2 regions of the Vreelandella aquamarina genome follow, and region 2 is predicted to be linked to the other one. Evidence: predicted binding sites of a transcription regulator. Region 2 holds the regulator's gene; the other holds the start of a gene.

Region 1 (10,937 bases), 680 kb from region 2:
TCATATCTACCTGTTTGAATTCAAAGTGGTCGAGCAGCTACCCGAAGGTAAAGCGCTAGAGCAGATCAAAGCCAAAGGCTACGCCGACAAACACCGCGCCAGCGGCAGGCCGATCCACCTGGTGGGCGTCGAGTTTTCAAGCGTTCAACGGCAGATTGTCGCGTTTGACGTGGAGACGCTTTAAGCAAGAGCACATTAGGCCCAATACCCATTTGCAATTGAGCAAGAAAAGAAAACTAGCGGAGTAGGCAAGGTTAACAATGACGGATTAAATTTACGCGTGAGAGGAGGCGTTTAACATAGCTAGGGTATGTGCCCGCTGCTGTTTTACAGCGCTGTCGAGAATAATCAGCAGTTGGTCATAATCATCTGCCTGAGTTTGATCCAGGCCGCATTGCTCCACTTTATCGATCAACGTTTGGGTATCGCGGATCAAAGTATCTAACTCCAATACGACGGTTTCGTGATCCATGGAAGTCATGTTTGCCTCATTGGCGTTGTTGTAGCTGCTGAACCCGCTGGTAGAGCTGTTGGGCATTTTGAATCGCAGTGGCCTCAAAGGCATCCAGGCTGAGCAGCACGTCTTGCCGTGAGTCCTGCATCACTACTTCAAGCTCTTTATGATAGCGTTGCAGCAAATGATCAAGATTCATACGAATCATCGTCAGCTCTAGCTGAAATTCGGCTTGCAGCTTGGTGTATCGCTCGATATGTAACGGCGTTTGGCTCGTTTTGAGGACCGTACTAATAGTGTGCTCGATCTGCTTCTCAACGGCTTTTATCTTGGGGATGAGCTCGTTCACCACGTATAACGCGGAAATGTTAGCGGCATGTGATTTCACGGTACTCCTAATAGCGTCAGACTGCGGATGCCTTAGCATCTTACTCGCCAATGAAATGCGCCTAACGATGCATTAACCTTACAAAACAAGGTCATATTAACATCAACGTTACCATTGAAAACGGGGCCTTACGGCCCCGTTGTTTATTACTGCGTTAGCCTTTCGGCCAAACTTCAGATTAACCCAGCAGAGACAGTACTGACTGCGGGATCTGATTGGCCTGGGCCAGTACAGAAGTACCTGCCTGCTGCAGGATCTGTGCACGGGTCATGTTGGCTACTTCCACCGCGTAGTCGGCATCCTCGATACGAGAACGAGCGGCTGAAAGATTGGTTTCAGTGGTGCTCAGATTTGTAATAGCCGAGTCGAAACGGTTCTGAATAGCACCAAGATCACTACGTAAAGTGTCTACTTGGCCAATTGCAGCATCTAGCTTCTCAAGCGGATTCAAAGTTACACCATCGGTACCCACTTGAAGCTGAGCACCTTTAGTTACATTTCCTTGCTCATCAATTTTAGCAGCGCTATATACTGAGTTACCGTCAGCATCAGTGCTCATTATGATGTACTTTGTCGGAGCACCTGATTCATCACTTGATGCGTACAGTTCATCAGAAGCATTCAGTGCATCGACATTAAGAGTTTCTTCTGCGCGAAGGGTCTTCACTTCACCGCTTGTTGTATCTGGTGTGTTCGTACTTACTGCAGCACTACTCCATGCAATAGTACCAAGTGTGTCATTATCTCCATCGGTAATCGTTGCATCATAATATGATCCATTCTCGGCCTTAACTACATAGCCACCTTCTTCAGTAGCATATAAGCCGACTGCTGTCTCAGTACCAGGCCCAGTGGTATCAACATCAAAGGAGAAGCTGAACTCTTCACCAACACGACCTGTAGCTGCACCAGTGGCTAGGTCAGTTGCAGTGTCATAATTACTAAGATCAACACCTGCCGTTACTTGAAAATCGTCAAGCTCAAGAGTAGCTGACGTAATTTCTTTCAGGTCAATTGAAATTGCTTCTCCATCGTTCGCACCAACCTGGATGGAAAGAGATTTAGTATCAGCAAGTACCTTAGTACCGTTAAAGCTAGTCTCTTTGGAAATACGATCAATTTCGGAAAGACGTTGGGTAATTTCTGCTTGAATTGATTCTTTGTCTTCAGCAGAGTTGGTTCCGTTTTGAGACTGTACGGTTAACTCACGAATACGCTGAAGGTTATCATTAACCTGATTCAATGCCCCTTCAGCAGTCTGGGCAACAGAAATACCGTCATTAGCGTTACGCTGCGCTTGAGACAGGCCGGTGATCTGGCTGCTCATACGGTTGGCGATAGCCTGACCGGCCGCATCGTCCTTGGCGCTGTTGATGCGCAGACCAGAGCTCAGACGCTCCATAGAAGTTTGCAGTGAAGATTGGGATTTGGACAGGTTCTGCTGACCAATCATGGAAGTAATGTTGGTATTGATCACTGACATGGTGATTCTCCTTGCGTGTGAACTGGCCGTCAGGCCCGCTTTTCGGCTACTTGTTGCGCCGTTATATTGATTAACGGCCTGATGAGGAGAACCTTTAGGGGGAGTAGTAAAAAAATATGTAATGTTTGGTAACTGAGCGATGAATTTTGGCTACTAGCCGACGCCTGTCGCGAGCTAAAGCTGCCTCTCACAACAGTCACCACCTACCGTGGCTGTTTTTACACTGGCTCTTTCCACCCTCACCCTGGCACAGAAGTGAAAAAGCCCCCTTGAAATGGGGGCTAGCGGTCAGCTTAAGGGAGGCTACCTCTTGCGGCCTAGCTGGGCATCTAGTGCATCAAACTGCTGGGTGAGGTAGCTGCTCATGCTGTTCATCTGCGCAATCATGGCGTCTAGCTGGCCGAACTGGGTGCGGTAGCGGCTGATGGTGCGCTCGATGGTCACTTCCATGCGCTCAAAACGCTCGTCTAGGCTTTTCACGCGGTTTTCAGCACCGCTAATGGCCAGCTTCACTACCCCGTTGTTGCCAAGCATCTGTTCTACGGTGGTGTTTAGCTTCCCTGCCATTCCGTTCTCTGTGGTATCACCTGCGAAAAAATCACTTAGCGCTTGGGGTTTATTGGCTACTAGGTCATTTAGTTTTGCGTTATCAACTTCTAATTTGCCATCTCGCTGAAGGGTAATGCCTAGCTGGCTTAGCGTAGAGAGCTCGCCGCCTTCTATTCCGCCCGTTAGCACGCTGCGCAGGCGTCCTTCAATAGTACGTACGGTGTTATCGCCTACCAGTTCACCAGCAGTTTCGGCATCGCCGCTGAAGCTGGTGAGTTTGCCAATGGTGCCTTTTAAATCGTTAAATGTTTTTACAAAGCCATTAATGGCTTCGCGCTGCTTTAGCGTGTCGCGCTCTACGTTGATGGTGCTAGTCGTCGCTTCGCCATCGGCAATGCTGAGTTCGGCTAGGTTCAGCGTGACCCCTTGAATGGCACCTTCTATTTGGTTGTTGGCACTGCTAATGGAAATGCCATTGACCGTGAGCGCGGCATCTTCACCGGCGCGCTTAGTCGCGGCATCTTCGCCAAAGGGCCCTGCCACTGTCACTGCCGGGGCTTGGCTGGTATCGACAAAGCTAAAGCTGGCGATAGAGGCATCCGCCCCAGTGTTTTTAGAGCTGAGCGCCAGCCGGAAGCCCTGGCCGTCGTTGATAATGGTGGCGTTGACGCCTGCGTCTTTATTGGCATTAATCGCATCGCGTATCGCGGAGAGGCTGCTGCCAGGGGCGATATCAATATCAATAGAATCCGCACCGCCAAAATCCAGCCGTAGCGCCGTTGCGCCTTGAAGGTCTAGCGCGGTGTCTCGGTCAGTCGCACGGGTTGAGGCCAGGGTGCCAGAGGTAGCTAACTGCGATACCTCTACCCGATAGCTACCGGGCAAGGCACTGGCGGACGTAGTGGTGTTAATGGCATCGCCACGTACGTTTGCGGAAAGGCTTTGATAAAGCTTCGGGTCGTTGAGCTTTGCTAAAGCGTCTTGAAAACTATTCAACGACGTTTGCAGCTGCCCGTAGGCAGAAATTTTCGCCTGCTGCTGTTTTTTCTGGAGCGTGATGGGTGCCAGTTTGCCGCGCTCAGCCGCTTGTAGCTGATCCAACAAGCCGGTGAGATCCAGGCCAGAGCCGACGCCTAGGGAGGTTATTGTCGCCATGCAGATGTTCCTCGGTGCAAAAGGCTAAACCCACAGTCATTCATACATTGCGCCAGTGGTGGCGTTTCGACTGAATTTAATAGCAATCTTATCGACGGAACAACGGCTAACTTTAGGTCTTTTTTATCACTTAACTACGAATACCCCATTACCCCAACAAAAACGCCTGCTTAGCGCAGGCGTTTTGTATGACTCGACAGCAAGCTAAATTTAATCACGGCCTAACTGAGCATCCAGCGCATCAAACTGCTGGGTGAGGTAGCTGCTGGTTTGGTTCATTTGAGAAATCATCGTATCCAACTGGCCAAACTGGGTACGGTAGCGAGAGATGGTCTGCTCGATGGATTGCTCCATGCGTGTGTAACGCTCACCCAGCGACTCAATGCGATTCTCAGCACCAGAAATCGCGCCGGATACCGTACCATTAGTACCTAGCAACTGCTCGATGGTTTGGTTGACTTGGCCTGCCATGCCTTCGTTATCGGCAGCGCCGGCAAAAAAGGCGGAGAGTGCATCCTGATTATTGGCAATAGCATCGTCTAGCTTGCCGCTATCCATTTCCAAGGTACCGTCGCGCTGCAACGAAATACCGATATCCGTCAGCATCGAGAACTGGCCTTCGATACCTCCACCCAGCACACTGCGTAAACGCGACTCCACCGTGCGCACCGCACTGTCGCCCAGCAGCTCCCCAGCGGCGCCCGTTTCAGCATTAAAGCTGGTGAGTTCGCCAATGGTGCCTTTTAGATCGTTGTAGGCATCGACAAAGCCAGTAATCGCTTCGCGTACTGCACGGGTATCTTGCTCGACTTTAACTGTGCTATCGCCTTCCGCCTGAAGGTTAAGCGTGACGCCCTGAATCGCACCTTCTACCTGATTAGAAGGGCTGGTGATGGCCACACCGTTGACATTAAGCACCGCATCTTGGCCTGCTTGCGTAAACTCTGATTCCAACTGCCCGCCAAATGCCGCCCCTAGCGTTATGCCTGAAATAGACGCGTCTTCACCGGTTTGCGTGGAATTGAGCGCTAGTCGGTAGTTTTCACCGTCAAAGATAATAGAGGCAGAGACACCACTATCTCCTTTCGCGTTAATGGCATCGCGTACTTCTTCAAGCGTGCTGTTGGCAGCAATGTCTACCTCAACGTCAGCTTGATCAGCGCCTGCAAAATTGAGTGTCAGCGTGGTCGCTTCTGTGGTCAGGGCGGTGGTTGAATCCGACACGCCTGCGGTTGCCAGAGTGCCTGATGTGGCTAACTGAGTAACGGATACGTTATAGCTACCGGGCTGCGCTTCGCCATTGGCCGTGGCAGTGAATGCTTCACCGCTAACGTTGGTCGAGAGACTCTCATACAGTGTGCTGTCGTTGAGAGCATCCGCTGCGTCCTGAAAGGCAGAAAGGGCCGTTTGTAGCTGGCCGTAGGAAGAAATTTTGGTTTGCTGGGTTTCCAGTTGCCGTTCGATGGGGGCCAGCTTTCCACGCTCAGCGTCTTGCAGCTGATCGAGCAAGCCGTTGAGATCAAGCCCTGAACCAATACCCAATGAAGAAATGGAAGCCATACATTACCGTCCTTTTTTGAAAAAGCCGCCTGTCGTGCTGACGCCCCTTATCAATACTGTTCAATTACGTTAATTCACTCATGGTACTTATCGGCCCACTGCTACTTAACTTTAGGGAAAAAAACCACTCGGTACGAGATTTATCCTACTGTGCGGATCAGCTTTACCATACGCATGGCGGAGTATGGGCCAGCTGTGTGGCGATTCCATGACATCTATCTCAACCGCCTCTTTAGACCTTGGTCTAACACCCAGCCCTGCTTTACAATGCACCGCAGCAACTCCATTTCGCTGCGATTGCAGGAGCCACACCCCATGCCCGCTGAAGCGCTACCCTCTGCGTCGACTGCCTCTTTTCACATTCAGCGTAGCTTACGCCACTGCCTTTCTAGCATGGCAGAGCTGCTGTATGAGAGCGGCCACGTGCTCGAAACGATCACGCTGCCGCAGCGTGGGTTGTCACGCCAGGAGCTGGACGCGCTGCGCCATCAGCACCCTCGTTGGGCGCTTTGTCAGAAGACGTTGGAAGAGAGCGATGTCGCCATGCTTAACGACTACGGTCGCTTCGTTTTGACGCCACTCGGTCGAGAATTGATGTTCGATATGTTTGGGCAAGGTGCCGCTGACTGCGCCTAACCGATGTACAGAAGCACAAGACAAGTAAAGAAAACGCCCGCTGGAAGGAAGCGGGCGTTTCAGAGCACTCAAATAGCACTAAGTCGTTGAGAATACGACCTAACGCAGACCGAGCAGTGAAAGAATAAACAGGACGACAACGATCAGGCCGATGATATAGATAATGTTACGCATAACGGCACTCCTTGCTTTAGCGTTTCATGGAAATCAAAGGGTTGCTTCCCTTCAATAGGCGCTTTTAGCGTAGCAGGCTTTTTAACGATTTGCGTAATCGCCATGATTGCCTCTTTGAGGGAACCTTGCTTCATCACGGTTTTCAGAACCTTACTTTTCCTTTCTTAGGTGCTGCCATGAAAACCATTGCTCTTGCGCTGACATGCGTGCTGAGTGCTGTGACAACCACCCACGTGGTCGCCCAAATGCCCTCTCCCAATTCACTGCAAGCACTCGAACAGCAAGCTCGGGCACTCGATCGCCTACACACCGTGGTGGTCGCTCATGACGGCAACATCATTCATGAACATCACCAAGGGGGCCCAGGCGTTGCAGCACCTGCCAACGTCAAATCGCTGTCTAAAACGGTGTTAGCCGCCATCACCGGGGCGGCGATCAAGGCGGGCGTCATTGAGTCCGTTGACCAGCCGCTGGTGGCGCTACTAGATAGTGTGCCCAGCGCTGCTGCCCCACAAGTGAACGACATCACCGTAGCGCATTTACTGGCGCAACAAGCGGGATTAGAGCGTACTTCGGGCAGCAACTATGGCGCTTGGGTAGCCAGCGCCCATTGGGTAAACGATGCACTCACTCGCCCGTTCGTCGACCGCCCCGGCGGGCGCATGCTCTACTCCACCGGCACCAGCCATTTGCTGTCAGCAGCACTCACTCAGGCCAGCGGTGAAAGCACCCTCGCGCTTGCCCAGCGCTTGTTAGGCGAACCACTCGGTATTGCGATTCCCCCATGGCCGCAAGACCCTCAAGGGATCTACTTTGGCGGTAACGATATGCAGCTTTCCCCTCGCGCGCTCATTGCGATTGGGGAGCTGTACCGCAACGACGGCGTGGCCAATGGCCAGCGCGTGCTGCCTGAAGGCTGGGTAGAAGATTCATGGACGCCCAGAGGCCAATCACCCTGGACAGGGGATGGCTACGGCTTTGGCTGGTTTATCACGACGTTAGCGGATGAACACGTCGCTTACGGAAGAGGATACGGCGGGCAGGCGCTATATGTGATTCCCGAGCGGGAGATGACGGTGGTGATTACCTCAGACCCAACCCCGCCATCGCCCGGTGGCCAGTTCCAGCAGCAGCTCAACGCGCTGGTGACTGGCTTGTTGGAAGAGGATTAACGACGTACGCCACTCCTCACTGTCGATCACTACTTGTTAATAACTATTTGTTAATGACTACTCTCCTTTATGCGCCAAACTCATCAAGTAGAGCGCGGCGGCCAGCGCCAGAACGGAGAGTGCCAGGTAGATCGCATCCAAGGGTGTCGCGAATCGAATATCCACGACGGCTCGGAAAAACTCGATAATCACGGCCAGAATCACCACACGGGCGATTTTGTCTTTCAACTGATCCAGCGAGGCAACGTTGAAGGGGTGTGCGGGGTAACGCACTTCAGCTTGGTCGATGCGCGAAACGAACAGCCGATACACGCCTAGCCCGAAAATCAGCAGTACGATGGCGATCAGATAGATATCCACCGCAATAATGATATCGGGCACCAAGGTGTCGTGAATGTTGCGGGTGTCATCCACCAAGTAGTAGTGCAGCACATCGCCCACCACTTTGAAGATATCCAGCGTGCCCACGATAAACAGCATCAGCGAGCCTAATAAGCTCGGCACTACCGCTAGCATGACCAAAAAACGGGAATTCCACAGCGCCGCCTCGACACGTCGCTCCCATACGGACTGTTGGTGAGGCGGTTTGGGCGGCGGCGGTGAATGGGGAGAGGGTGAGTGGCTCATCGTAGGCACATAGCTCCTTCTTGCTTTTAGACCAATCGCGAGAGTGCCTAGTAAAGCATTAGACGAGGTTCATCACTACTACCGTGAAGGTCACGCCGGTCAGCAAGAACCCTAGTGCTAGCATGAGGCCATCTCTAGCCACCAGCCCCAATCCAAACAGCGTGAGCGCAAGCCCAGCACCATTAGCACTGAATGGAATGAACTCCATGGGCGGCATGGCCAAGGCGACCAGCAGACAAATGAAGGCGGTGACACGGATGCCGATGTAGCCGGTCATCCAAGCCAAGCGCACACCCAACAAGCTATCTACCCACTTAGCGGGCTTTTTCATGTAGCGTAGCGCTTTATCGAACTTATGCCGGGAGAGGGAGCGGTTCAGCAACCAGCCAGGCAGCCAGAACGTTTCTCGGCCAATCAAGAGCTGCACTGTCGTCAGTAGCACCAGAGCAGCCATCAGCGTTGGCATACCGGGAATATCGCCAATAATCGGCGCCAGCGTAATCAAGCCTGCCAACAGCAGCAGCGGCCCAAACGAGCGCCGCCCCACCGCATGCACCACGTCGTCCACGCTGACCTGCTCTTTTTCCCGCTCCATCTGCTCCATGGTGTGGATCAGCTCGGTTAAGTTCGTCGCATCCTGCGTGTTACTCATGGGCGTTTCGGCGCTCCTTTGCCGTGGGTATCGTGATGGAAAGAGGGTTCTTCCGGTGACTGGTTAAGCTTGCTGCGAATAAAGTCGCTATGGCTGATATGCAGCAGATCAGCCAGCCGACGAATCCGATGCTCTTCAAGAGGGTCGAGCGAGCCGTCGGCCCAGGCCAGCTGCCACATTAAACTGACCAGCTCCAAGCGCTGCTCGTAGCCGTAGTGCTGTTTGATCAGGCTGACGAACTGATAGTGATCCACCGCGTCATCGACCTCCGCCTCTGCCAGCGCCATTAACTCGCTGACATCCTGCTCGTTGAGCCGATAGCGCGCCATCAGCATGTGCCTCAGCGCCGCGCGCTCTTCATCACTGTTGTCGTAATCGGCGCGCATCACTTCACACAGCAGCGCTGCCGACGCCAGCTCTAGGGTGAGCGTTTGGTTATCACGTTGTTCAGGCGCGGAAAGCACTTGTTGGAAGAAAGAGTGAATGGCATCCAGCACGGCGGTCTCCTCATCTCAGTGGCTAACCTAGGACTACACGACACCTTAAGAGTGCCGCCTTAGGCCTCACCGTTTACTCTTTCCGCTTGGCAAGCTGCTCTTTGAGCTGTTTGGGCACTTGCTTGATGATCAACCGATCCTGGGTTTCGTCATACTCAATGCTGGAACCCAGTAGGTGTGAATCAAAGCTGATCGAGACGCCGCCAGAGCGCCCGGTGAAGCGGCGAAACTGGCTGATAGTACGCTTATCCGGCGGAATTTCCGGCGAGAGGCCGTAGTCGGCGTTGCGAATATGGTCATAAAACGCCTTGGGCTGCTTCTCATCCACGAGCCCGGAGAGCTCCTCCAGCGTCATGGGTTCGCCACGGCGCAGCTGCTCGTTGGCGTAATCAACCAGAGTATCGGTTTTTTCCCGGCTGGCGTCGTCGTCCAGGTCCTCTTTTTCGACGTAGTCGCTAAAGGCTTTCAGCAGCGTGCGGGTTTCGGCGGGCGCATCAATGCCCTCCTCCATGCCCAGCAGCGCCGCTACGCCATCGGCGAGCTTTTTACCGCCACGGTCTTTTAGAAACGAGACGTACTGCGTGCTTTCCGCACCGCTCTGCCACTGGGTCAGGTTGATGCGGGCTGCCAGGGTGAGTTGGCTCGTGTTCAGTTGGGCGGCAGGTACCGCTTGGTGCGCGTCGTTAAAGCCGATACCTTCCCGCTGGTGAATGAGGGCCATCAGCAGCGTTTCCGTATCGCCCTGTTGTAGATGGGCAATGACCAAGTAACCGCCAACGGAGAGCTGCCCCTGCAGCGTTTGGGCCAGTCGCTCGGCCATCGCGTTCGCCAGTTGGGCAAAAGTTTGCTCGTCGGCTTGATACGCCGTGAGCCACGCCACCAGCGGCCCGGCCTGCTCGTCCTGCTCGGCAAAGCGCCCCCAGCCCTTCGCTTTGGTGTTGTAGGTATCGTTTAGCGCATTCACTAGGCTGGCCATCACCGTGTCGTCGCTGGCGGCAGCGGCCTCGGCAGGCGGGGCCGTCACACTTAAGCGCTCGCCGTCGAGGGATGGCTCAAGGCGGTAGACAGTACTTTGCAGTAGCGGCATAAACAGGCATTACCTTTATAAAAACGTCGAAGAGGTCACTTCAGCATCAGGGCTTTAAGCGGTAACCGGTGCGGAAAACCCAGGCAATGGTGGCAAGGCTTGCCGCCAAAAACAGCAAAATCATCGCCACGCTAGCCCCTAAGCTGACATCGCTAATGCCGTAGAAGCTCCAGCGGAAACCGCTGACGAGGTACACCACCGGATTCGCCAGGGTCACGCTCTGCCAAAACGGAGGCAGCATATCGATAGAGTAGAAGCTGCCGCCCAGGAACGTGAGCGGGGTAATCACCAGCAGCGGTACAAGCTGCAGCTTGTCGAAGCCATCCGCCCAGATGCCGATGATAAAGCCCAGCAGGCTGAAGGTGACGGCAGTCAGTACCAAAAACGTCAGCATCCAGAACGGGTGGGCGATCTCAAGCGGCACAAAGAAGCTGGACGTACCGAGAATGATCAGCCCCAGCAGTATCGATTTCGAGGCCGCCGCCCCTACGTAGCCCACGACA
Region 2 (10,937 bases):
GCTTCGAGTTCATGGATATCAATACCTTCAATCAGTTGCGCGGTGAATTGGCAGAGCCCCTCAGCGAGCTTGCTGAAAGCACCACGGCGTTTGTCGAGTACGCTTTTGATCGCGTCGACACAACGCGTACCGATGCCGAGTCCCAGGGCGATACCTTTACGCTGATTAACGCTCTTGCCGTTGGGTTGGCCCTGCTGGTCACGCTGTTGATCTATCTCGGCTTGCGCCGTACGGTCATTGCGCCGTTGAACAATGCCGTTCAACGGCTGGATCGTATTGCCGAGGCGGATCTGACCCAGCCATTGCCCGAAGCCGGTAAGAATGAAATTGGACGCCTTTTCGCGGCCATGGCGACCATGCAACAGAACCTCAGCGCGACCGTGACACGCGTACGCGAAGGCAGCCGCGAGATTCACCACGGTACCCGAGAAATCGCCAGCGGCAATGCGGATCTTTCGTCACGCACCGAGCAGCAGGCTGCTTCGATCGAGCAAACGGCGGCCAGCATGGAGCAGATGACCGCGACCGTGAAGCAGAACGCTGACAATGCCCGTCAGGCCAGCACCTTGGCTGCGGACGCCTCGACCACGGCCGAGCAGGGCGGCGACGTGGTTCAGCAAGTGGTCGAGACCATGCAGGGTATCTCCACGAGCTCGCAGAAAGTGGCCGACATTACCAGTGTGATCGATTCGATTGCTTTTCAGACCAATATTCTAGCGCTCAACGCCTCCGTTGAAGCGGCGCGGGCCGGTGAGCAGGGGCGCGGCTTTGCCGTCGTAGCGGGCGAGGTGCGTAACCTCGCTAGCCGGAGTGCCGATGCCGCAAAAGAGATTAAAACGCTGATTGACGCCTCTGTTAGCCAAATCAACCAGGGCTCTTCTCTGGTAGAAAAGGCGGGGCAAACCATGACCGACGTGGTCACGGCGGTGCGCCGCGTGACCGATATCATGGATGAGATCTCCGCTGCGTCTCAGGAGCAGAGCGATGGTATCGAGCAGGTGAGTCAGGCCGTTGGCCAGATGGATCAGGTGACGCAGCAAAACGCTGCGCTGGTGCAGCAAGCCTCTGCCGCTGCGGCGTCGCTCGAAGAGCAGGCGAATCGCTTAGAGGAAGCCGTCGCGGTCTTTCAGGTGGTGAGCGCCCAGTCCGCGCGCAGCGCGTTACCGCCGCAGCGTGACGCGGCGTCGAGCGCGCCTAGCAAACCCGCGCTGGGGAAAGCAGCACCGTCTGCCGCTACGCCGTCGCCGCGTCAAGCGACACCCCAACACCACGATGAGTGGGAAGAGTTTTAACCCTGACTGAATTGACAGTCACCCAATACATGATGTTAGTGAGAGGATGACCCATGGCCGATAAGAACATGAGCTTCTTGGTAGTAGACGACTTTCCCACCATGCGCCGGATCGTCCGCAGCCTGCTCAAAGAGCTTGGCTTTACCAACGTGGATGAAGCCGAAGATGGGCAAGACGCGCTCAACAAGCTGCGCGCTGGCAACTTTGAGTTCGTCGTGTCAGATTGGAACATGCCGAACCTTGACGGCCTGGAGATGCTGAAGGAGATCCGTCAGGATGATGCGTTGAAAGACCTGCCGGTTCTCATGGTGACGGCGGAAGCCAAAAAAGAGAACATCATTGCTGCCGCACAAGCAGGTGCCAATGGTTACGTCGTCAAGCCGTTCACTGCCGCCACCCTGGAAGAGAAGCTGAATAAAATCTTCGAGAAAATGGGTAAATGACGCGGCTGAGCCAAGGTGCTCGGTTAACGAGGAGACAACACAATGAGTCAGAATGAGCAGGGTGGTTCTGCCCAACTGTCCGAAGAAGCCGCTGAAGACCTGATCTTTCGTATCGGTAAGCTCACCCGCATGCTGCGCGACAACATGCGTGAGTTGGGCTTGGACAAAGAGATCGAGAAGGCTGCCGAAGCGATTCCCGACGCCCGTGACCGACTGCACTATGTGGCGACGATGACCGAGCAGGCTGCGGACAAGGCGCTCAATGCCATCGACCGTGCACAGCCGCTGCAGGACCAGCTCTCTGAACGCGCCGAAGCCTTGGATAAGCGCTGGGCCGAGTGGTTCGAAGCGCCCAAGGAGTTGGATGACGCCAAGGCGCTGGTCAAAGAGACGCGTACCTACCTGGGCGATGTACCGCAGATGACGGCAGCGACCAACAAAGAGTTGCTGGACATCATGATGGCGCAGGACTTCCAGGATCTCACCGGTCAGGTCATCAAGAAGATGATGGACGTGATCCGCGAGATCGAACACCAGCTGGTTCAGGTGCTGATCGACAACGTGCCCGGCGCAGAAGCGCGTGAAACGATGCAGCGCAAGGCCGAAGATCAGTGGAAAAACGAGAACGCTCGCCGTAACGAAGACCTGCTCAACGGGCCTCAGGTCAAAGAGAACGCCCCCGATATCGTCACCGGACAGGATCAGGTAGACGACTTATTGGACGAATTAGGCTTTTAATGCCGGGTTATTAGCACATTGTAACCCCCTGCATCTGGCAAAATAAGACCTCAGTTCAGCCGTCCTCAAGGGCGGCTGTGCTTATGGTATGCCTTATTTTGGTCAACCGACCACTCGTCAGCCGGATGACAGCATGGCAGATAACGACAGCGATCAGGAAAAAACCGAAGAGGCCACGCCCCGACGCTTGGACAAAGCGCGGGAAGAGGGTCAGGTGCCTCGGTCCCGAGAGCTGACGACCTTCATGATGCTGCTCGGAGGCGTGCTGGGTCTGTGGGGCATGGGGCAGATGCTCTACGACCAGCTCGGTATGGTGATGGAGCAGGCGTTCTTGTTCGAGCGCCGCCACGCCATGGAAAGCATGCCGATGCTGGTCAACGCACTCGACTTGGGCCAGCGAACGCTGATAGCGATGCTGCCGCTCTTCCTTCTGCTCACGGTCATTGCGCTGGTTGCTCCCGCTCTGCTGGGCGGCTGGCTCGTCTCCGCCAAATCCCTGCAGCCCAAATTTTCGAAGCTCAATCCCATCAAGGGGATCAAACGCCTCTTCTCCACCCAGGCGCTGGCCGAGCTGGCCAAGGCGATTGCCAAGTCGGTGCTGGTGGGGAGCGTGGCGTTTAGCTTTTTATATTTTAATATGGGGCGCTTCTTAGGGTTGATGGATCAGCCCGTTCAGCAGGCGCTGGTGAGCGCGCTGAACATGGCCGCGCTCGCGGCAGGGCTCATCGTTTTGTCATTGATCGTGGTGATCCTGATTGACGTGCCGTTCCAGCTTTGGAACAACGCCAAGCAGCTGCGCATGACCAAAGAAGAGGTGAAGCAGGAGCACAAAGACTCCGAAGGCGATCCTCACGTCAAAGGGCGCATTCGCCAGCAGCAGCAGGCCATGGCACGTGGGCGCATGATGAGCAAAGTGCCCGAAGCCGATGTGATCATCACCAACCCGACGCATTATGCGGTGGCACTGGTGTACCAAGAGGGGCGCATGGGGGCTCCGCGGCTAGTGGCCAAAGGGGCGGATGCCGTGGCGGCCCGCATCCGTGACATAGGCGAAGAGGCCGGCGTGCCGCGATTGGAAGCAGCGCCTCTGGCGCGTGCCCTGTATCATCATGTGGACTTAGAGGCCGAGGTGCCCGCAGAGCTATACACCGCCGTGGCCGAGGTCATGGCCTGGGCCTACCGTCTGAAGCACGTTGCACAGCAAGGAGGCGAGGTGCCCCCCACTCCCGATAATTTACCGGTTCCCCCGGAAATGGACAGTCCCGGCCGTCGCGCCGGTGGCAATGAGGCGCAAACATGAAAGGCTTAAGCCAGTTGATCAATCAGCGACCCTGGATGAACGACGTGAGCATGAAGCTGCTCGCTGGCCCGCTGCTGATTTTAATGATTTTGGGCATGATGATTCTGCCCCTCCCGCCGTTCGCGCTGGATCTGCTGTTCACCTTCAATATTGCGCTGTCGATCATGGTGCTGCTGGTCAGCATGTTTGCCGAAAAGCCGCTGGATTTTGCGGCGTTCCCGGCGGTACTGCTATTCACGACACTGCTGCGACTCTCTCTAAACGTTGCCTCTACCCGCGTGGTGCTGATGGAAGGGCACGAAGGCGGCGACGCGGCGGGCAAGGTCATCGAGGCATTTGGTACCTTCCTCGTGGGCGGTAACTTCGCGGTGGGGTTGGTGGTCTTCCTCATTCTGGTCATCATTAACTTCATGGTTATCACCAAGGGTGCCGGGCGTATTGCCGAAGTGGGCGCTCGCTTCGTGCTTGATGCCATGCCCGGCAAGCAGATGGCCATCGATGCCGACTTGAACGCTGGTCTGATCGGGGAAGACGAAGCGAAGAAGCGCCGTGCCGAAGTGGCCCAGGAAGCCGACTTCTACGGCTCCATGGACGGTGCCAGTAAATTCGTCCGCGGTGATGCAGTGGCGGGTCTGGTCATCATGGTGGTCAACATCATTGGCGGTTTGCTGATCGGTATGATGCAGCACGACCTGGGCTTTGCCGATGCCGCGCGTACCTACACGCTGCTGACGATTGGTGACGGCTTGGTCGCACAGATTCCGGCGCTGGTCATCTCGACCGCTGCAGGCGTTACCGTCTCCCGCGTGAACACCGAGCAGGACGTGGGTCAGCAGATGATCAGCCAGCTGTTCGTCAATCCCCAAGTCATGATTCTGGCGGCCATGGTCATGGGCTTGCTTGGCCTTGTGCCCGGCATGCCGAACTTCGTGTTCCTGGTCTTCACTGCGCTGCTGGGCGGTTTGGCGTGGTATCTGATCCGTCGCAAAGAGCATAAGCTAGTCAAAGAAGAGATATCCACGGCACCACCGCCGGTTCAAGAAACGCCAGAGGCCAGCTGGGAAGACGTCCAGCTGGTGGATACGCTGGGCCTGGAAGTGGGCCACCGTTTGATTCCGCTGGTGGATTCACGGCAAAAAGGCGAGCTGTTGGGGCGTATCAAAAGCGTGCGCAAGAAATTCGCCCAGGAGGTGGGCTTCCTACCGCCGGTGGTGCATATTCGCGATAACTTAGAGCTGCCACCCAACACCTACGTGCTTTCCATGAAGGGTGCCGAAATCGGTCGCGCCGAGGCGCAGCCCGGTAAGTGGCTCGCCATCGACCCTGGCCAAGTGTCTGGGGAGCTGCAGGGCACACCGACCCAAGACCCCGCCTTTGGTCTGCCCGCGGTATGGATCGACGCCAATCAGCGCGAGCATGCCCAGGTCTACGGTTACACGGTCGTGGATGCCAGCACGGTGATTGCCACGCACCTGAACCACTTGTTACATCGCCACTCTCCTGAAATGTTGGGCCGCCAGGAAGTGCAAAAGCTGCTGGACAAGCTGGGCGAAGATCAAAAATCGCTGGTCGAGGAAGTGGTGCCCAAAGCGATCTCTCTCACCGTACTGCAGCGGATTCTGCAGAATTTGCTGGACGAGGACGTCTCGATTCGCGACATGCGCACCGTATTGGATACCCTGGCCGAGTACGCTGGGCAGCAGAAAGACCCCAACGAGCTGACTGCGCTGGTGCGTATCGCGCTGGGTCGCGCGATTACCCAGCAGTGGTTCGCAGGCCAAGAGACGCTGCACGTCATGGGCCTCGATGCGCAGCTTGAACAAGTATTGATGCAGGCCATGAACGGTAACGGTGCCATGGAGCCGGGACTGGCGGATACGCTGATGAATCAGGCGCAGCAGGCGCTGGAGAAGCACGAAGGCAGTGGTGAAGCGCCGGTCCTGGTCGTTCAGCACTCGCTGCGAGCGGTGCTGTCGCGCTTTTTGCGCCGCCGGATGCGCCACCTGGTGGTCATGTCCCAGGCCGAGATTCCCGACGACCGCACCCTGCGTGTGACCACCCTCGTGGGTGGCCGCTAAATTGGTAACAGGTGACATATGAGCGTGAGACGTTTTGTCGGAGCAAATAGTCGCGATGTAATGCGCCAAGTGCGCGAAGTACTGGGCGACGATGCGCTAATCGTCGCCAATCGCCGCACCGAAGGCGGCGTTGAAATTCTGGCCATGGCCGACGACGCCGTCGATCAGTTCGACCCGTCGCCGACGACCCCCGTAGAGCCCCCCCGTGAAGCACCGGCTCCCGCCTCAGCCCCCGCTTTCTCGCTGCCGACGCAGCCGGACCCGCTGGAAGCGATGAGCGAGCGCCTGTTACGGGAAATGCAGGATATGCGTGAGTTGCTCTCCCGCCGTCAGCCGGTCGCCGACCCCTCGCGCGGCGCACAAACGACCTACGAGCACCTTCAAGAGCTGCTGGCGCGGGTAGGCTTTAGCGCCGAGCTGAGCCATGAGGTGCTCGAAGCGCTGCCCGACGAGCTAATGACACGGGAAGGCAGCCAGGACGCTGCTACCGCCTGGCTGCGCGAGCAGCTCATGGCGCGCCTGAAGGTGCTCACGCACGAAGAGCGCTTTTTCGATCAAACCGGTATCGTGGCACTGGTAGGGCCTACCGGTGTCGGTAAAACCACCACCACGGCCAAACTGGCGGCGCGCTTCGTGATGCGCCACGGCACCCGACCCGTGGCCCTGGTGACCACCGACAGTTTCCGGATCGGTGCCCACGAGCAGCTGCGTATCTACGCCCGGCTGCTGGATACGCCCATGTATGCCCTCGACGTCGAGCAGCCCATCGACGAGCTGGTAGGGCGGCTGCAAGGCAAGCAGTGGGTGATCATCGACACCGTCGGCATGAGCCAGCGGGATCAGCGGGTCATCGAGCAAATTGCGCATTTACAGGGCGGGCAGTCGACCGTCAGGCTGGTGCTGCTGCTCAATGCCGCCAGTCAGCCGGAGACCCTCGAAGAAGTGGTGCTGCGCTATCGTCAGGCGGCACGTGCCGCTGGAGCCGAACTCGACGACTGCATCATCACCAAGCAAGACGAAGCCGGGCGGCTGGCACCCGTGCTGGATATCGTGATGCGCCACGGTATGCGCGTGCTGTTTGGCTCATACGGCCAGCAGGTGCCCGAGGACATGGCCGTGGCAACGCCCTCTGGGTTGATCGATCAAGCGCTATCTACCCGTGCTTCCAACGTTTCGGCGAACCGGTCCGCGCCGGTGAGCTTGCCGCGCTGGTCCCGGGACGTGCTGGGCCAAGGACGCAGGCTGTCGTCGGTCCTGACGCGGTTGCGTCAGCGGGTCGTCGATTTTCATCGGTTAGAGGCCGCCTGGGACATCGCTGCGTTGCCCAGCGTAGTGCAGGACCAGCGCCTGGAGGCGCTGCTGACCGGCGCGCAGGCCACCCATGACGCGATGGGCATTGTGTGGTCGCCAAGACGCAACGAGCGTGGCTGCGACTGGTCGATGCCGGACGTGGCGCTGAACGAACAGGGCGCTTGGCTGGCGCTAACGCGTTTACAGCACCGCCAACCGGCGGGATGGCAGCCACGCTTGGCGCACTGCCCGACAGACATTGCCGTCCACTTGCTGCCCGCTCTACCGGAGCCAGACACGCTGGCATGGCTCGCCGACCAACACTTGACCTGGGTCAGCGCCGTGTCCGCGAGTCAACGCGTACACTGTCAGGGCGAGCGCTACACCCTGCGCACGCTGTTTCAAGAGAGTACGCTCACTCACGCCGTGAACATTCGGTTTCGCGGGCAAGGCATGCAGCTGCTGACCGCCTACGTGGAGGCGACAGATGCCGCTGGCAACGCCGTGCTGGCCTGGGTCGGCGAGGTTCGCGATCCAGAGAGCAGCAAGCGCGTGGTGCGCCGCTACTGGCTGACGCCTGCCCGACTGGGAAGCGATGTGCTATCGCTGCTGGTCACCCAGTTACAGAGTGACGGGTTGTCGGCGCTCACCAAGCGGGCTTGGCAGCAGTTGAAAGAAGCGGATGGCGGCGAAGTGAGCAGTGAGCTGCGGCTACTCATGGCCAGCGGTGCCGCCGCAGTGGCGGGCCATTTGGACCTGGCCGATGACGAAGCGGCCCAAGCCTTACGGGCCGATCTGCTGCGTCTGCTAGGTACCCAGCGAAAACGCCGCGACACCGCGCTGCTGGACGCCTTGGTGCACGTATTAATGGCCCGCGATGCCATTCGTCAGCTAGGCAGTGTCAGTCGTGAGGGCTTGGAATGAGCGGTCAAGATCAAGCGGCGGGCCTGCGTAAATGGGCCGATCTGCAGCGCCAGCAGCGGGCCGCAGAGGACGAGCCGCAAGATGCCCAGGACGCAACAGCGGCTCCTGCCGCGCCCGTCACTGCCGAAGAGGCCGCGGTGCATACCCAGGACGCCATGGCACCCACGGTTGCCTCGGCCGCCGAGCCCGCGACGGTGACGCCACCGCGCCCTCAAAAACCGCTGGTCGTGGTAGGGCTCCCGAACACGGGGGCCGCGCAGGTGGATAAAGTGCGCGGCCGCTTGGGGCAGTGGTCTGCGTTGGGCCGCCAATGGGCAGGCGACCCCCAGGATTGGAAGATTCAGGTGGTCATGGCCGACACGCCGTCGCTGGCCACGCTGGCGAAGGCGCATGCCCGCTGGGCGCTATGGGTCAGCAGCGATGCCGATGCCTTCGCCAGTATGTATCGGGTGCTTCGCCAAGTGCGGGAGCACGGCGGCCCGCGACGTCTGCTAGCGCTCCACGAGCCGCACCTACCGCGCCAAGGGCTGCTGGAGAATTTGCGTGATGCCGCCGCGCACTACTTGGACATCGAGCTGCTACTGCTAGCGCGCTGAACGGCTGTCCGCCGAGGTGAAAATGATGCAGCATGGGGACCAACGTATGAGACCGATGGCCTTACCGGTGTGGAAAAACGTTGTACAGTCGTGCATTGGGCGGTTAGCGCTCGCCGCAATGCTGAGTGCTGCCCTGCTGTCGCTTGACGTACAGGCGGCGACCCCCGGCAGCTGGAGTCGCGACGTGCCGGGCGTACTGGTGGCCATGAGTGACCGCACCAGCAACAGTCAGGCGATTGCGCCACCGGCAGGCATCCCGTTGGGGGCGGCGACCCTGTCCCGTGTTCAGTGGCGGTTCGAGGCGCCTCCCAGCCAGCCTATCAACGCGTGGCTGTGTCACCCAGAGCGCTGTGTAGCACTGTCGGGCATGCGTGGCAGCACCACCGCGCTGGAAGGTGCGCTGGCTAATGCGCCGCTGCACTTCCGATTTGCCCTGTCCCCCGGCCAGCGGCCGGTACGCGTGCAGGGTTTACAGGTGATAGTGAACTATCAGTAAAGGTCGTTTAGCCGCGAGGCACGAGGATGTATACAGCACAAGGCAGGATCAAACAGAGTGAGCTGTTAACCCAATACATGCCACTGGTGCGACGTCAGGCCTTAACGCTGCAGGTAAGGTTGCCCGCGAGTATTGAGCTAGATGATCTGATCCAGGCGGGCATGGTCGGGCTGTTGGAAGCGCTGGGACGCTTCGACGCTGCCCAGGGCGCAACGTTTGCAACGTTTGCCAGCCAGCGGATTCGCGGTGCCATGATGGATGAGCTGCGCACCCGCGATTGGCTGCCGCGCAGCGTGCGCCGTTCGGCGCGGGCGATGGATGACGCAGTGCGTCGTCTAGAGCAGCGGTTGGGGCGTCCTCCTGAAGAGGGTGAAATTGCCCGCGAGCTGGAGATGCCGCTGAGCGAATACCAACAGCTGTTGAACGACACCAATAGCGGCCAACTGCTGCCGTTCGAAGAGCTGGTCGCCGATGGCGGCGAGCCCGCCGGGGACGATGCCCAGCACCGGCCGTTCGACCAGCTGCTCGACGAGCAGCAGCGGCAAACGCTGATCGAGGCCATCGAAGCACTGCCCGAGCGTGAAAAGCTCTTGATGGCGCTCTACTACCAAGAAGAGATGAATCTTAAAGAGGTCGGTGCCGTGCTGGGCGTCACCGAGTCGCGGGTGTCCCAGTTGCACAGCCAGGCGGTGAGCCGCCTGCGGGCGCGCCTGCACGAACACGATTAACCCTGGAACTCACTAACCCTAACCGGCGAGGAGCCGTTGATGAACCCATCTACGCTGATCGGTATCTTTGCCAGCATGTTGCTGCTGGTGAGCGTGCTGTTCTTTACCGCAGAGTCGCCCGAAAGTTTTATCAATTTGCCGGGTTTGGCCATCGTGATCACCGGTACGCTGGCGGCGACCTTCATCAGCTATCCGTTGAAGGAAGTATTGCGGGTGGTTCGTCTGGTGGGCTTGGTATTCCGCCGTGAAAATACGTACGTGCGCGACGACATCAACGAACTGGTCGCCATGTCGCGGCTATGGTTCAAAGGCGATGTGCGTGCCGTAGAGCGGGAGCTCGAGCACACCCGTAACCCGTTTCTGCGCACCGGCATCCAACTGGTGATCGCCAACACCAAAGAGGATGAGATTTTCGACATGTTGCGCTGGCGTATCGCCCGCTTGAAAGCCCGCGAACACGCCGAAGCGCAGATTTTTCGCACCATGGCGACCTACGCACCCGCCTTCGGGATGATTGGTACGCTGGTGGGGTTGGTCAACATGCTCGAAGTGATGGATGCGGGTGATCTGCAGGTCATCGGCCCGCGTATGGCGGTGGCGCTATTGACCACGTTCTACGGCATTTTGTTGGCCAATCTCGTGTTCAAGCCCATTGCGGTCAAACTAGAGCGGCGCACCGAAGAGCGTTTGATCACCATGAACATGGTGCTAGAAGGCATTTCTCTGATCACCAAGCGTCGCCTGCCATCGTTCATCGAAGAGACGCTCAACTCTTTCGTGGCGAACTACCATGATGAAATCCGTGACGCCAACGTCAAACCGCGTCCCGACGTAGGCTCCGCACTCAAAGGGTAATGCCATGCTCGACCGCGACTCACGGCATGCCCTGGAGCTGCCCGCTGCGGCGGGGGAGAGCGACGAAAGCTGGTTGACCAGTTATCTGGATGTCCTCACCCTGCTCATCACGCTGTTCGTTCTGCTGCTGGCCCTGACGCCGCCGGGCGGTGGCGAAGGGGGCGATAGCGATGCCATGCGTGCCGCCAGCGCCGTGA

What was found. The regulator FliA, encoded in region 2, starts transcription of late flagellar genes. The targets are predictions, from matches to a motif close to CTAAAGTTNNNNNNNNNNCNGCCGATA.
Region 1: CTT34_RS15730 (FliC/FljB family flagellin) is a predicted target of FliA. The motif match lies at 2,397-2,423, and genes of this name have one in related genera.

The regions. Positions count from the first base shown of each region.
Region 1 is NZ_CP024621.1:3,305,808-3,316,744, forward strand. Features, by position in the region: gene CTT34_RS15715 (ATP-binding protein) at 1-184, shown strand, start outside; gene CTT34_RS15720 (hypothetical protein) at 275-481, opposite strand; gene CTT34_RS15725 (hypothetical protein) at 489-842, opposite strand; gene CTT34_RS15730 (FliC/FljB family flagellin) at 1,021-2,325, opposite strand; gene fliD (flagellar filament capping protein FliD) at 2,629-4,029, opposite strand; gene fliD (flagellar filament capping protein FliD) at 4,240-5,589, opposite strand; gene CTT34_RS15745 (hypothetical protein) at 5,905-6,225, shown strand; gene CTT34_RS18610 (hypothetical protein) at 6,369-6,503, opposite strand; gene CTT34_RS15750 (serine hydrolase domain-containing protein) at 6,576-7,571, shown strand; gene CTT34_RS15755 (YqhA family protein) at 7,629-8,198, opposite strand; gene CTT34_RS15760 (exopolysaccharide biosynthesis protein) at 8,257-8,850, opposite strand; gene CTT34_RS15765 (tellurite resistance TerB family protein) at 8,847-9,347, opposite strand; gene CTT34_RS15770 (nucleoid-associated protein) at 9,421-10,434, opposite strand; gene CTT34_RS15775 (ABC transporter permease) at 10,481-10,937, opposite strand, start outside.
Region 2 is NZ_CP024621.1:125,342-136,278, forward strand. Features, by position in the region: gene CTT34_RS00590 (methyl-accepting chemotaxis protein) at 1-1,292, shown strand, start outside; gene cheY (chemotaxis response regulator CheY) at 1,346-1,735, shown strand; gene cheZ (protein phosphatase CheZ) at 1,778-2,473, shown strand; gene flhB (flagellar biosynthesis protein FlhB) at 2,607-3,773, shown strand; gene flhA (flagellar biosynthesis protein FlhA) at 3,770-5,851, shown strand; gene flhF (flagellar biosynthesis GTPase FlhF) at 5,870-8,065, shown strand; gene CTT34_RS00620 (hypothetical protein) at 8,062-8,661, shown strand; gene CTT34_RS00625 (flagellar protein FlhE) at 8,708-9,157, shown strand; gene CTT34_RS00630 (RNA polymerase sigma factor FliA) at 9,184-9,885, shown strand; gene CTT34_RS00635 (motility protein A) at 9,925-10,740, shown strand; gene CTT34_RS00640 (OmpA/MotB family protein) at 10,745-10,937, shown strand, end outside.